2 regions of the Novosphingobium sp. FG137 genome follow, and region 1 is predicted to be linked to the other one. Evidence: predicted binding sites of a transcription regulator. Region 1 holds the regulator's gene; the other holds the start of a gene.
The links. The regulator LexA, encoded in region 1, represses DNA repair genes until DNA is damaged. The targets are predictions, from matches to a motif close to GTTCCNCNCTTGTTCT.
Positions count from the first base shown of each region.

Region 2: a site for LexA is predicted at 3,737-3,752, ahead of ACODS2_RS12165 (S24 family peptidase). Genes of this name have one in related genera too.

Region 1 covers NZ_JBMDKN010000005.1:434,837-440,619, reverse strand. Annotated here, with positions in the region: gene gltX (glutamate--tRNA ligase) at 1-966, opposite strand, end outside; gene ACODS2_RS16645 (ComEC/Rec2 family competence protein) at 1,079-3,229, shown strand; gene lexA (transcriptional repressor LexA) at 3,223-3,915, opposite strand; gene ACODS2_RS16635 (molybdopterin molybdotransferase MoeA) at 3,994-5,205, opposite strand; gene moaC (cyclic pyranopterin monophosphate synthase MoaC) at 5,202-5,672, opposite strand.
Region 2 covers NZ_JBMDKN010000004.1:16,399-22,181, reverse strand. Annotated here, with positions in the region: gene ACODS2_RS12170 (hypothetical protein) at 1-3,487, shown strand, start outside; gene ACODS2_RS12165 (S24 family peptidase) at 3,810-4,451, shown strand; gene mobF (MobF family relaxase) at 4,462-5,783, opposite strand, start outside.

The DNA.
Region 1 (5,783 bases):
ATCGCCGATCTCGAACCACTCGACCGCCTGTTCGCGGCTGATGATTTCGGCATCGCCGTGGCCCCAGCCGAGCCGGAGCAGGTAGTTGAACACGGCTTCGGGCAATAGCCCAAGCTCGTCGCGATAGGCATCGACACCGAGCGCGCCGTGGCGTTTGGAAAGCTTCGCCCCGTCCGCGCCGTGGATCAGCGGGATGTGCGCATAGGCCGGATCATCCCAGCCAGACCCTTCGACTGCCTGCATCGCGCGGATGATGACGAGCTGGCGGAAGGCGTTGTTGATGTGATCATCGCCGCGGATCACGTGGGTCACCCCCATGTCGTGGTCGTCCACCACCACGGCGAGCATGTAGGTCGGCGTACCGTCGCTCCGGAGGATGACGTAGTCGTCGATCTCCACGTTCTGCACGGTGATCGGGCCCTGTACGAGGTCGTCGATGGTCGTCGCGCCATCGCGCGGCGCCTTGATTCGCACGACCCACGGCTGTCCTTCGGGCCAGGTCGAAGGATCGGCATCGCGCCATTCGCTTTCGATGCGGAAGGGGCGGCGCTCGGCCTGCGCGGCGGCGCGGCGGGCAGCGAGTTCCTCCTGCGTGAGGTAGCAGCGATAGGCGTGGCCCGCCTCGAGCAGCTTGTACGCGACTTCGGCATGGCGCTCGGAACGCGCGAACTGGAACACCGGTTCCGCATCACCGCCAAGGCCCAGCCAGCCCAGACCGTCGAAGATTGCCTCGATCGCCGGTTCGGTCGAACGCGCGCGGTCGGTATCCTCGATGCGCAGCAGGTAAGTGCCGCCGTGGTGGCGGGCAAACAGCCAGTTGAACAGCGCGGTGCGCGCGCCGCCGATATGCAGGTAGCCGGTCGGCGAGGGGGCAAACCGCGTGACCACGCCCTTGCGCCCGATCACAGATGCCGCAGCAGCGCCCGCGCCTGATCCTGCAGAAACGGTGTCACTGGCGCTTGCCATCGGAGGCGCGATCCTTCCTAATCCGAACATGTCATCGACCGCGGCCCAACCTCTTGGCGAACCTGCGTCGCGGCGGACACGCCTCTGGGACAAACTCGCCGCCTTGTCCAGCATGCACCGCACCATTGAGGCGTTCCTCGCCGCGCGTCCGTTCGAGCGCGGACCATGGCTGGCGGTGGGCTTCGGCATTGGAATCGCTTGCTGGGCCGTCTTCGCGGGGCCCTGGCAATGGGCGGGCTTCCTCGCATTGTGCGGTGCGGCGGTAGCGGGCGGGTTGCTGATCGATTCGGAAGGCGATCTTGGTCACTTGCGCTCCGCATTGATCGGCATGGCGCTGATGCTGGCGGCGGGCTGTGCGGTGATCTGGGCCAAGTCGGTGCTGGTGGGTGAGGCGGGCATTGCTCGGCCCGAAGTCGTGATGATCGAGGGCCGCGTGATCGACCGGCAGGTGGAAGGCGCGCGCGACCGGGTGCGCCTGCTGATAAGAGCGCGGGTGGAAGGCCATGCCGAGCCGTTGCAGGTGCGGCTCAACCTGCCGGACGAGAATGACCAGCCCGGCCTTGTCGAAGGCGCCGAGGTCCGCCTGCGCGCCCGGCTGATGCCGCCCGCGCCGCCGATGCTGCCGGGCTCCTACGATTTTGCCCGCGCCGCGTGGTTTCAGGGCTTGGCCGCCACCGGCAGCGTCATCGGATCGGTTACCATCGTCGCGCCCGCGCAGGAGGGCTGGTCGCTGCGGCGTTGGCAGCAGCGGCTGGCCGACCATGTCCGCACGCAGCTCGCGGGTTCGCCGGGCACGATCGCGGCGGCCTTCGCCAGCGGTGACCGCGGCGCGATTGCGCAGGATGATGAGGAGGCGATGCGCGATGCGGGCCTCACGCACTTGCTTTCGATCAGCGGCCTGCACGTGAGCGCGGTGATCGCCGGCGCCTATTTCCTCACGATCCGGCTGCTCGCGCTGTTCCCGTTCATTGCCCTGCGCGTGCGTCTGCCGCTGCTGGCGGCAGGTGTCGGCGCGGGGGTCGGCTTGTTCTACACGCTGTTGACCGGCGCCGAAGTGCCGACGGTGCGGTCGGTCGCAGGTTCGCTGCTGGTGCTGACTGCGCTGGCGCTGGGGCGCGATCCGCTGTCGCTGCGGCTGCTCGCGACCGCGGCGCTGATTGTCATGCTGCTCTGGCCTGAAGCTGTGCTGGGGCCGAGCTTCCAGATGAGCTTCGCCTCGGTGATCGCGATCGTGGCGTTCAGCACGTCTGCCCCTGCCAAGGCGTTTCTCTCGCACAGCCATGAGGGGCGGGTCGCGCGGCTGGGACGGAATCTGGCGATGCTGCTGATGACGGGGCTGGTGATCGAGCTGTCGCTGATGCCGATCAGCCTGTTCCACTTCCACCGCGCCGGCCTCTACGGCGCGGCGGCCAACGTGATCGCGATCCCGCTCACGACAGTGCTCACGATGCCGCTCATCGCACTGGCATTGGCGCTCGACCTTGTCGGGCTGGGCGCGCCGGCGTGGTGGGCGGTGGGCAAGTCGCTCGAACTGCTGCTGTGGCTCGCGCATCTGGTGGCGGGCCAGCCGGGTGCGGTGACGATGATGCCGGGGATGAGCGGCGCAACATTCGCGCTGTTCGTCGGCGGGTTGCTGTGGATCGCGTTGTGGAGCGGGCGAGTGCGTCTCTGGGGCTTCGTGCCGATCGCGCTGGGGGTGCTGGCGCTGATGTTGACGCGCACGCCGGATGTGCTGGTTTCAGGTGATGGGCACCATGTGGGGATCACTGGTGAGGGGCCGGACCTGCTTGTGCTGCGCGCGGTGCGTGAGGAGAGCTATACCCGCACGGCGCTGCTGGAAAACGCGGGAATGACGGGCGACGCGGTGGCGCTGGAGGACTGGAAGGGCGCGCGGTGCAACCCGGATTTCTGTGCTGTCTCGCTGGTGCGGGGTGGACGGCGGTTTGATCTGCTGATGGCGCGGGGCAAGGACCTGGTGGCGATCCCGGTGCTCGCGGCGGCCTGCGCGCGGGCCGATATCGTGGTGGCGGATCGCCGCCTGCCAAGCGCCTGCAAGCCGCGGCTGCTGAAGGCTGATCGGGCGCTGCTGGGCCAGACGGGCGGGCTGGCCATCGATCTCGTATCGGGCCGGGTGCGCACGGTCGCTGAAACCCAAGGCGATCACGGCTGGTTCCACCGTCTTCCCCCTTGGCAGCCAAGGGGGAAGGGGAAAGGTCCGGCCCCGGTTGCTACCGGAGGGCCGGACCCTGCGTCCACTCAGTGATAGCGGCGGAGGAGCCCCGCAAGCTTGCCCTGAACCTGCACTTCGTGTGGCTGGTAGAACTGCGGATCATAGGCCGCATTGGCGGGATCGAGGCGGACCATGCCGCGTTCGCGCCGCAGGTACTTGAGCGTTGCCTCTTCCCCCCGCACCAGCGCGACGACAATCTCGCCATCGCGCGCGGTATCGGTGCGGCGCACGAGCGCATAGTCGCCATCAAGGATACCGGCTTCGACCATGGAGTCGCCCGAAACTTCGAGCGCATAGTGCTCACCCGAGCCGAGCAGTGCGGCAGGAACGGGGAGCATCGACGTGCCTTCCATCGCCTCGATCGGGACGCCTGCGGCGATGCGGCCGTGCAGCGGGATCTCGATCACATCGTTGGCGGGTTCGCGCGCGGGGGCAGGGCTGCGCAGCGGGGCGAGCGCGGCGGTCGTGCTCGCCGTGGCGCGCTGCGCGGGCTTGGCGCCGCCCGCATCGCTTTCGCGGATCACTTCGAGGGCGCGGGCGCGGTTGGGCAGGCGGCGGATGAAGCCGCGTTCTTCCAACGCCGAGATAAGCCGGTGTACGCCCGACTTCGACTTGAGATCGAGCGCTTCCTTCATTTCCTCGAACGAGGGGGAGATGCCGGTTGCCTCAAGGCGGGTCTGAATAAAGGTCAGCAGTTCATGCTGCTTGCGCGTGAGCATCCGTGCGCACTCCCATCTAGTGAACGAATGCGGAACGAATAAGCAACGAAAAAGAGGTCGTCAAGCAATTCCGTGCATTTACAGCAGGTATACAGGAACAAACTGACCTGCAGGTGTTTCGGGTTCGTTCGCCGGGCGCACAACGAGGGCGTTGGCGCGGGCAAGCGATGACAGCGCGCCGGAATCCTGCAGTCCGTCGAGCGAGACTTCGCCCGCGTCCCACACGGCGCGCAGGAATTCCATGCGGCTGCCGCCTGCGGGCATGGCTTCCTTGAGCGCGGCGGGGATGGGGCGCGGCATTGCATCGGCAGCCCCCAGCGCGGCGCGGATGACAGGGAGGAGGAAGAGGAAACCGGTGACGAAGGCCGCGGCGGGGTTGCCCGGCAGGCCGAGGATGACCTGCGTCCCGCGCGTCGCGATCAGCAGCGGTTTGCCGGGCTTGATCGCGACGCGCCAGAAGGCAAGCTCTGCGCCGAGTTCGGCAAGCGCGGGGCGGACGAGATCGTGATCGCCGACCGAAGCGCCGCCGCTGGTTACGATGACGTCCGCATCGCGCGCGGCGTCGAACGCGGCTTTCAGCGCCTCGAGCCGGTCTGGTACCGGGCCGATCCGGGTGATCCGCACAGCGGGCTGGGTGGCAAGCGCGGCGAGCATGGCGCTGTTGCTGGCCGGAAGCTGGTGGTCGGCAAGCTCGGCGCCGGGTGCGGCAAGTTCGTCGCCGCCATCGATCACCGCGAGATGGAGTTGGCGGCGCACGGGCAAGTGGGCGTGGCCTGCGGTGAGCGCCAATGCGATCTGCGCGGCGCCGATCTTCGTGCCGGGGGCCATCAGCACATCACCGGTGCGGAAATCCATGCCGACGGGGCGGATATGGCGGGAAGGCGGCTCGGGCGGCGTGCCGGTGAGGGTGAGCGTATCGCCCTCGCGCGATGCATCTTCCTGGATGAGCACCATGTCCGCGCCGGCGGGGACAAGCGCGCCGGTGCTGATGAGCGCGGCCTCGCTCGGGCCGACAGTGCCCGCGAAGGGCCGGCCAGCGGCACTTTCGCCGATCACGCGCCAGGGACCGGGGAGATCGGCGGCGCGCAGGGCGTAGCCGTCCATCGCGGAAACATCGGCAGCGGGCTGCGTGCGCAGCGCTGCGAGCGGCTCGGCAAGATGGAAGCCGAGGCAATCGGCGGTGGCGCGGTGCTCGATAGGGAGCGCGGGGGCGAGGGCCATCAGGCGGCGCTGCGCTTCCTCAAGCGCAAGGGGCGGGTTGGGGCGAGCCGGTGCCTGCGGTTGGCTCACGGCGCGCGCCAATCGCCGGATTTGCCGCCGCGCTTTTCGATCAGGCGCACACCGTCGATCACCATGCCCTTGTCGATGGCTTTCGCCATGTCGTAGACGGTGAGGAGCGCGACCGAGACGGCGGTGAGGGCTTCCATCTCGACCCCGGTGCGGCCGGTGAGCGAGGCGGTGGCGCGGGCCTCGACGCCGTCCTCCACGAAAGCAAATTCGACGCTGACGGCATCGAGCGCCAGCGGGTGGCACAGCGGGATCAGCTCGGCCGTGCGCTTGGCCGCCATGATCCCGGCGATGCGGGCGACGGCGAGGACATCGCCCTTGGGCGTGGTGCCATCACGCAGCGCGGCGAGCGTGGCTGCATTCATGCGGATTCGGCCCTTGGCGACGGCGACGCGCTGCGTCTCGGCCTTGCCGCCGACATCGACCATGCGGGCGCGGCCTTGCGAATCGAGGTGGGTAAGCTCGCTCATGCCCTGAAATCCAACAAAGTTGACACAGTTGACACAGTCCTGAGCGAGAACGCGAGGGCGGGGTCTTCGGGGCGGAAAAGTGGCTCAAGCACCAAGGAAATGCGCGGTTTC
Region 2 (5,783 bases), on a different contig from region 1:
CGGGCTGCAGGCGCTGATCGACGAAGGCACGGTACTTCAGCTTCCGAACCGCGATGCGTTTCGCCTCGTCCATGACGTCCATGAGGACTGGCTGCTCGCCCGGCACCTCAACGCTCGGCGCTATGAACTCCCCGCCATCCTTCGCGCCGCCGATCAACCGCTCTGGTGGCTCCGCGCCGTCAGATTGAGTGCTCAGCTTCTGTTAGAGCAGGGCGATGTCGCGGGATGGGGAGCAATGCTCGCAAACCTCGACGCGGTAGAAGGACTGGACCCATCCTGGGGCCGTGCGGTGCTAGCGGCACCGCTTTATTCGGAACGCTCCCACGAAATATTGTCGCGACTATCCGACAGCCTCCTGGCGGATGGTGCTGGCCTATTGCTGAGGATGCTCGACACGCTGATCGTCTTCGAGTCGCGCCTCGACGATCGGATGTTTGCCGTCCTTGCTGATAGGGATGAGGCGACCCGCTACGCTATGGCGGCCTACTGGCGGCAGCCCCATCTCAGGAGCTGGGCTCCGTTCCTTCGGTGGTCGCTGCCGCGCTGGCGGGACTGGCCAGAAAAGCTCGTCCCGCGCCTCTCGGAGGTCGCGGCTATTTTCGCTCGGGCTACGGCCGACGTCCCCAACGGCTTGTCTGAAAGCCTCGCGAAGATCGTGCATGTATGGCTGATCGAGATCGAAGACGCATGTTACGTCGAGAAGTTTGACGATCGCCGAGAGCCGTTCGGGGTGAAGCTCGAACACTATCGCGGCTGGGAGAAGGTCGAGGACCGCCTCCGTGAAGTGCTCGTCGCATGTGTTGAGTCCTCGCCCTCGACGGTCGATGCCTATCTGCGGCGCCTCACAACCGGAAGGGGTCTCGGGCGTCCGCGAACGGACTTCATCGAGTCGCATGGTAGAGTTCCGGCAAAGCTCCCGCAGGCATGGGCCGACCTTTGCCTGCGTCAATTCCTCCCCCGCCGGCGCCGTGCACGCCGCGATGGCCTGTTTGGCCGGGAGTTATTCCAATGGCACGATTATGAGCGAGCCGGTCTCGGCAGCGACCAAGGCATGTCGCCCTCCTCGGCCTTGCGGGCGGGCCTCGATCAGCTGTTCGAAGCGGATCCGGCACAGGCACTTCGCCTTTTCCATGCGCTCGAGCGGCGCGCGAGCGTGCATTGGCGGTGGCATTCCAAATGCTACGACAATAGACGACCGCGGCCCCTCGTCGTCGACCTGGGCCACCGCAAGGTCACGCTTTGGGGCGACGATCCGGTCTATCGCTGGTCGCGCGGCATTCTCGGATCGAACATTTTGGGATCGGTATATCTCGCACTCGACGACTGGCTTGGCCGCCAGGCCGAAGCTGGCCGCCCCGTTGCCGAGCTGATCGATCTGGTGCTCCAGGACCAAGGCCTTGTCGCCACCGCGGCGCCCTTGATCGCGATTGTGGGCGAGCAAGTGAACACGGCAGGCGCCATCGACTTCGCGGGTCCCTTCCTCGCACTCCCCCGCCTTTGGGAATATGATATCCGCCGGCACATCGACGACCAAGGGGGAGCGCACCGGATCGGGGTATTCTCGTCCGAGAATATCCATTTTCAGGCGAACGAGCGCAATCATCAGCGCCACATGAAGCGCAGTCCGCTCCACCATGCTCTGCTTCTGCCGTTCCGGCTGATGGCCGGCGGCGAGGTGCGCCAGCGCTTCGATGCCACGCGGCTCGCCTGGACCGCCTATGATCTCGCCAGCTTCGAGGACGAGTTGGATAACCAAGCGCTCGTATCGGAGCGGACCGCGCAAATCGAACGATACCGGTCGGATAGCGATCCCGGGCAACTCGTCTTCGAAGAAGCCGATCAAGGTGTGAAGGTCAGCATTTCCCCACCCGAAGAAACGCTGCCCGAGATAGAAGCGATGGGCAAGGCCAACCGCTTGCTCCGCGAGGCCACCGCGCTTGCGAACTGGATTCGCGCCACTCGCGAACAGCGAAGCCTCTCGCAGGCCATACCCATTGCCGACGCGATCGAGCGCGCAACCCGACTCGCCGCCTCGCTCGAGGAAGCCGATAATGCTCATCTGGATCTTGCGCGCAGGTTTGGCGGCGCGGCCATCGTCGGCACGGCAGCAGTTGCTGCAAGGCATTTGAGCGAAGCGGAACTGGCCACCCGTCGCGCCTGGATCGAGCACTGGCTTTTGCTCGGAGCATCGGGGGGCGAGCGTGAGGATGTCGACGACTATGCGATATTGTTCGACGACTTTCAGGTCTTGGCCGCATGGGGCTTGGCAAGCCTGGCGAGCCGAGGGCCTGCGAACGCGACCATCGACGTCCAAGTCACTTCCCTTGCACTGCACCGCGTGCACGCGATCGCCCAAGGGGCTCTTGAAGGACTGCAATGGTCGCTGCGCCCCGATTTCGTGCGGGCGCTGCACATCGCCGCGCTCGACACTTGCGTCGTCAATATAGGCTGGTGGTGGCGCGGCGACCGGCAACGCGACAAGGCGAAGCGCGAAAATGCCCGGGAGCGCAGGCGAGCGATGCGCTGGGCGCTTGATTCTCATGGGGTTCGCGCGCCACTGCTGCCTCCCTCCCCCGATAGCTGGAAATGGGTCTGGACCGGCAAATGGCCGCGCCCGCTGCAACGGCTCTATATGCCGGCCAAACGCGTCCTGAGCTGGGGCCGGGCGTTGGCGCTGACCAAGGGTCTCGACTGGGCCCGCCTCACCGATGGCGGCAAGCACCACGCGCTATTTTCGACCTATCTGACCAAGCTTGTCGAATGGACACGCGCCTATTCGGAGGACACCAATCGGCAAGATCGCCAGTTTCCCTATGAATGGGGTCACGGGCTCGCCAAGGAACTGGGCCGGTTCACGGCCGCCCATGGCGGCGGGGATGAATGGAAGGCGTTGATCGCATTTTCCCGTCACGACCGGCCCGAAGATCTGGTCGGCGAGTATCTCGAAGGTGCGATGGCATCCCTTGTGGAAAGCGGCGAACGGCCTGACCCCGGCTTCTGGTTAAGCTGGCAGCCTGCCGCGGACTGGATGCTAGAGCACGCGATTCCAAAGCGTCGCGGTCGGCACGATCACCTGTCGCAAGGCGCCGGGGCTGCGGGTTTCGTCGGGCCTTATTACACACCATTGCCCCCGGACTGGCCCCATCTGGAGGATGTGCTCGGCGCGGTCGATCGTTGGGCTCGCGCGACCGCGCATCTGCCAGCGGGCGCCTATTCTGTGATCCAGATCGTCGAACGCATGAGCCCCGACCAGCGGGTGCGCTGGTTCCTGCCATGGCTGGCGCATTGGACCCAGCTCCACGGGTCCGATGAGAGCTTCTGGTCGTATAACGGGTTGGCGAACAAGGCGGCCGTCTTGCTCAAGCCTCTTTCCGACTCGAGTAATGATGTACGCACCCGGGGGCGCGCGGTCCTCGCCATTTTAGCGGACTCCGGATCGACCGCAGCTAGAGAAGTGGTAGCGGCGTTTGCTACACGGCGAGATTAGACCCATCTCAGACCACTCCGGCGGCAGCTAGATCAGCTCATCGAACCACAAATCTTAGGGCGCTTTGTTGCAAGGCGGTTTCGCGCCGACCGAACAGCCGGTTTTAGAATAAGTCGTTATTGAAGGCCTATAGGGTGAACGGCGCATTTTAGTCGCTAGCCAGCTGCTGTTTCCTGGCAGCCACGCCCCGTTCTCTGCAGCCCGGAGTATCACAATCCATACCGCTTCAGATGCATTCGCGCAGCCTAAGTTCGCTTTTTGTTCTTGTTAAGGATGTTTCCTAGCGCTAGGATCATATCCTAGAATCGCAGGAACAGAGACCATGGACGATCCCCGCACAACGCTCGACGAGCTGATCCACCAGCGCGGCGTCAACTACTCGGCTGTCTCCCGCCTGCTGGGTCGCAACGTGTCCTACATCCAGCAGTATCTGCGCAAGGGCAGCCCGCGCCATCTGGACGAGCAGGACCGCCAGATCCTGGCGCAGTTCTTCGGTGTGGACGAAACTGTCCTCGGCGGCCCGGTCGCGCGGCATACTCCGGTCATCCAGCTCGTCCAGATCCCGGTACTCGATGTCGAGGCATCTGCGGGCCACGGTGCTCTAGCCGGCGCAGAAAGCCAGGCTGGCCAGTTCGGGTTTGACGAGAAGTGGCTGCGGAAACTGACCCAGGCCAAGCCCACGAACCTCTCGATCATCAAGGTGACCGGCGACTCGATGGAGCCGACACTGCACGATGGGGACGAGGTCCTTGTCGACGTATCGGACGAGCAGACCAAGCTGCGCGACGGGATCTACGTACTGCGCATGGACGGCGCTCTCAACGTCAAGCGGATCGCGATCGAGCCCCAGGGCCGGAAAATTTCGGTGGTCAGCGACAATGCGGCCTATCCCAGCTGGCAGGGGCTGGACCGCCGCTCGGTGAACATCGTTGGCCGTGTGCTCTGGTTCGGCCGCAAAGTCTGATCCCGCCCGTTCAGATCCCCATCTCGAACGGCTTGACCATCGCTTTCTCGCGCTCAGGCGGTTCCTTGAGCACGGGAGGCTCGCTCGGCAGCGCTGCCTCGGACTTCCCTCTCGCAAGACCGGAAGCGGCCGCCTCGCGCAGCAGGCCAACGGTTTCGAGGGCAGAACGCTTCATGCCCGTGTTGCGAGCGATGGCCGCGCCAAGCCGCGAGGCATCATTGACGAAGAGGGTTAGCCCATCCCGCAGGCGGGTGACGGTCACGAGGAAAGTTTGCTGGTTCGAGAGATTGCGTTCGCGGCTGTCCATCACCGCGATGCCGCGGTCTGACGTGAGCCCCTGCGCCATATGGGCATTGAGCGCATAAGCCAGATCAAGCCGCTTCAGCATCGGATCGCTGGCCGGCAGATCATGCGCAATGCCCGTCGAGGTCACCAGCGATACTGTATCCCGGCCGATCGCGGTGATACGCGCTTGGTCGGCATTGATGAGCCCTCGTCTGTGGTCGGTCTCAGTCCAGCGAATGCGGTCTCCGGTATGGAGGTCCAGGCGCTTGACTTCGAACAGCCGTAGCGGATCGTAGTCACCATTGGGACGAAGGCGATCGACCTTCAGCACTGTGTGCTTCCCGCCTTCACCCTCCAAGGTCACCGACCCCCGCTGCCGGTCACTCTCGATGACCGTGTATGTCCCCTTCCCTAGCTTTTGCGCCCGATTGTCGCGGTCGAATACGGCGACCATCCCCGGGCGATAGCTGGATGCATAGCGCAGCTCCTCGCGCGTTGTGTTGACGCGTGAGAGCACGTCCAGCCTCAGTGCCGTCTGACCCAGTTCGCCGTTGGCCTTTAGCCCGGTCTGAACAGCGGCATTGACCTCGCTGCGCAGAGCACGGCCAGAGGCATAGATCGCAGTTCGCTCGCGCTCGACAGGCGCAAGCGAGAGCCACGCCGCCGCCGCCTCGATCGCTGCCCCTTCACCGACCTCGACGACATTCTTGCCGAGGTGCCGTAGCGCGTCATCGATCCGCCCGCCCTGAGCTGCCTGCTGCGCAGCACGCAAGGCCTTGGTGCGGGCGCGGATGTTGGCATCCATCGTCGCTGTTTCGATGCCGGAGCGCTGCATGACATCGAAGGGCTTGCCCGCATCGACTGCACCCAGTTGCTTGCGGTCGCCGATGCTGGCGAAGCGGTCGACACCGAGAAGATTGGCGAGAAGGACCAGCTTTTCCTTGTCGGCATTGCCGACCATAGAGGCCTCGTCGAGCAGAATCACGGCGCCTTTCATATCCGCCCGGGCCTCGGCGAGACGGGCTGGATCACCACCCTCCAGCAGGT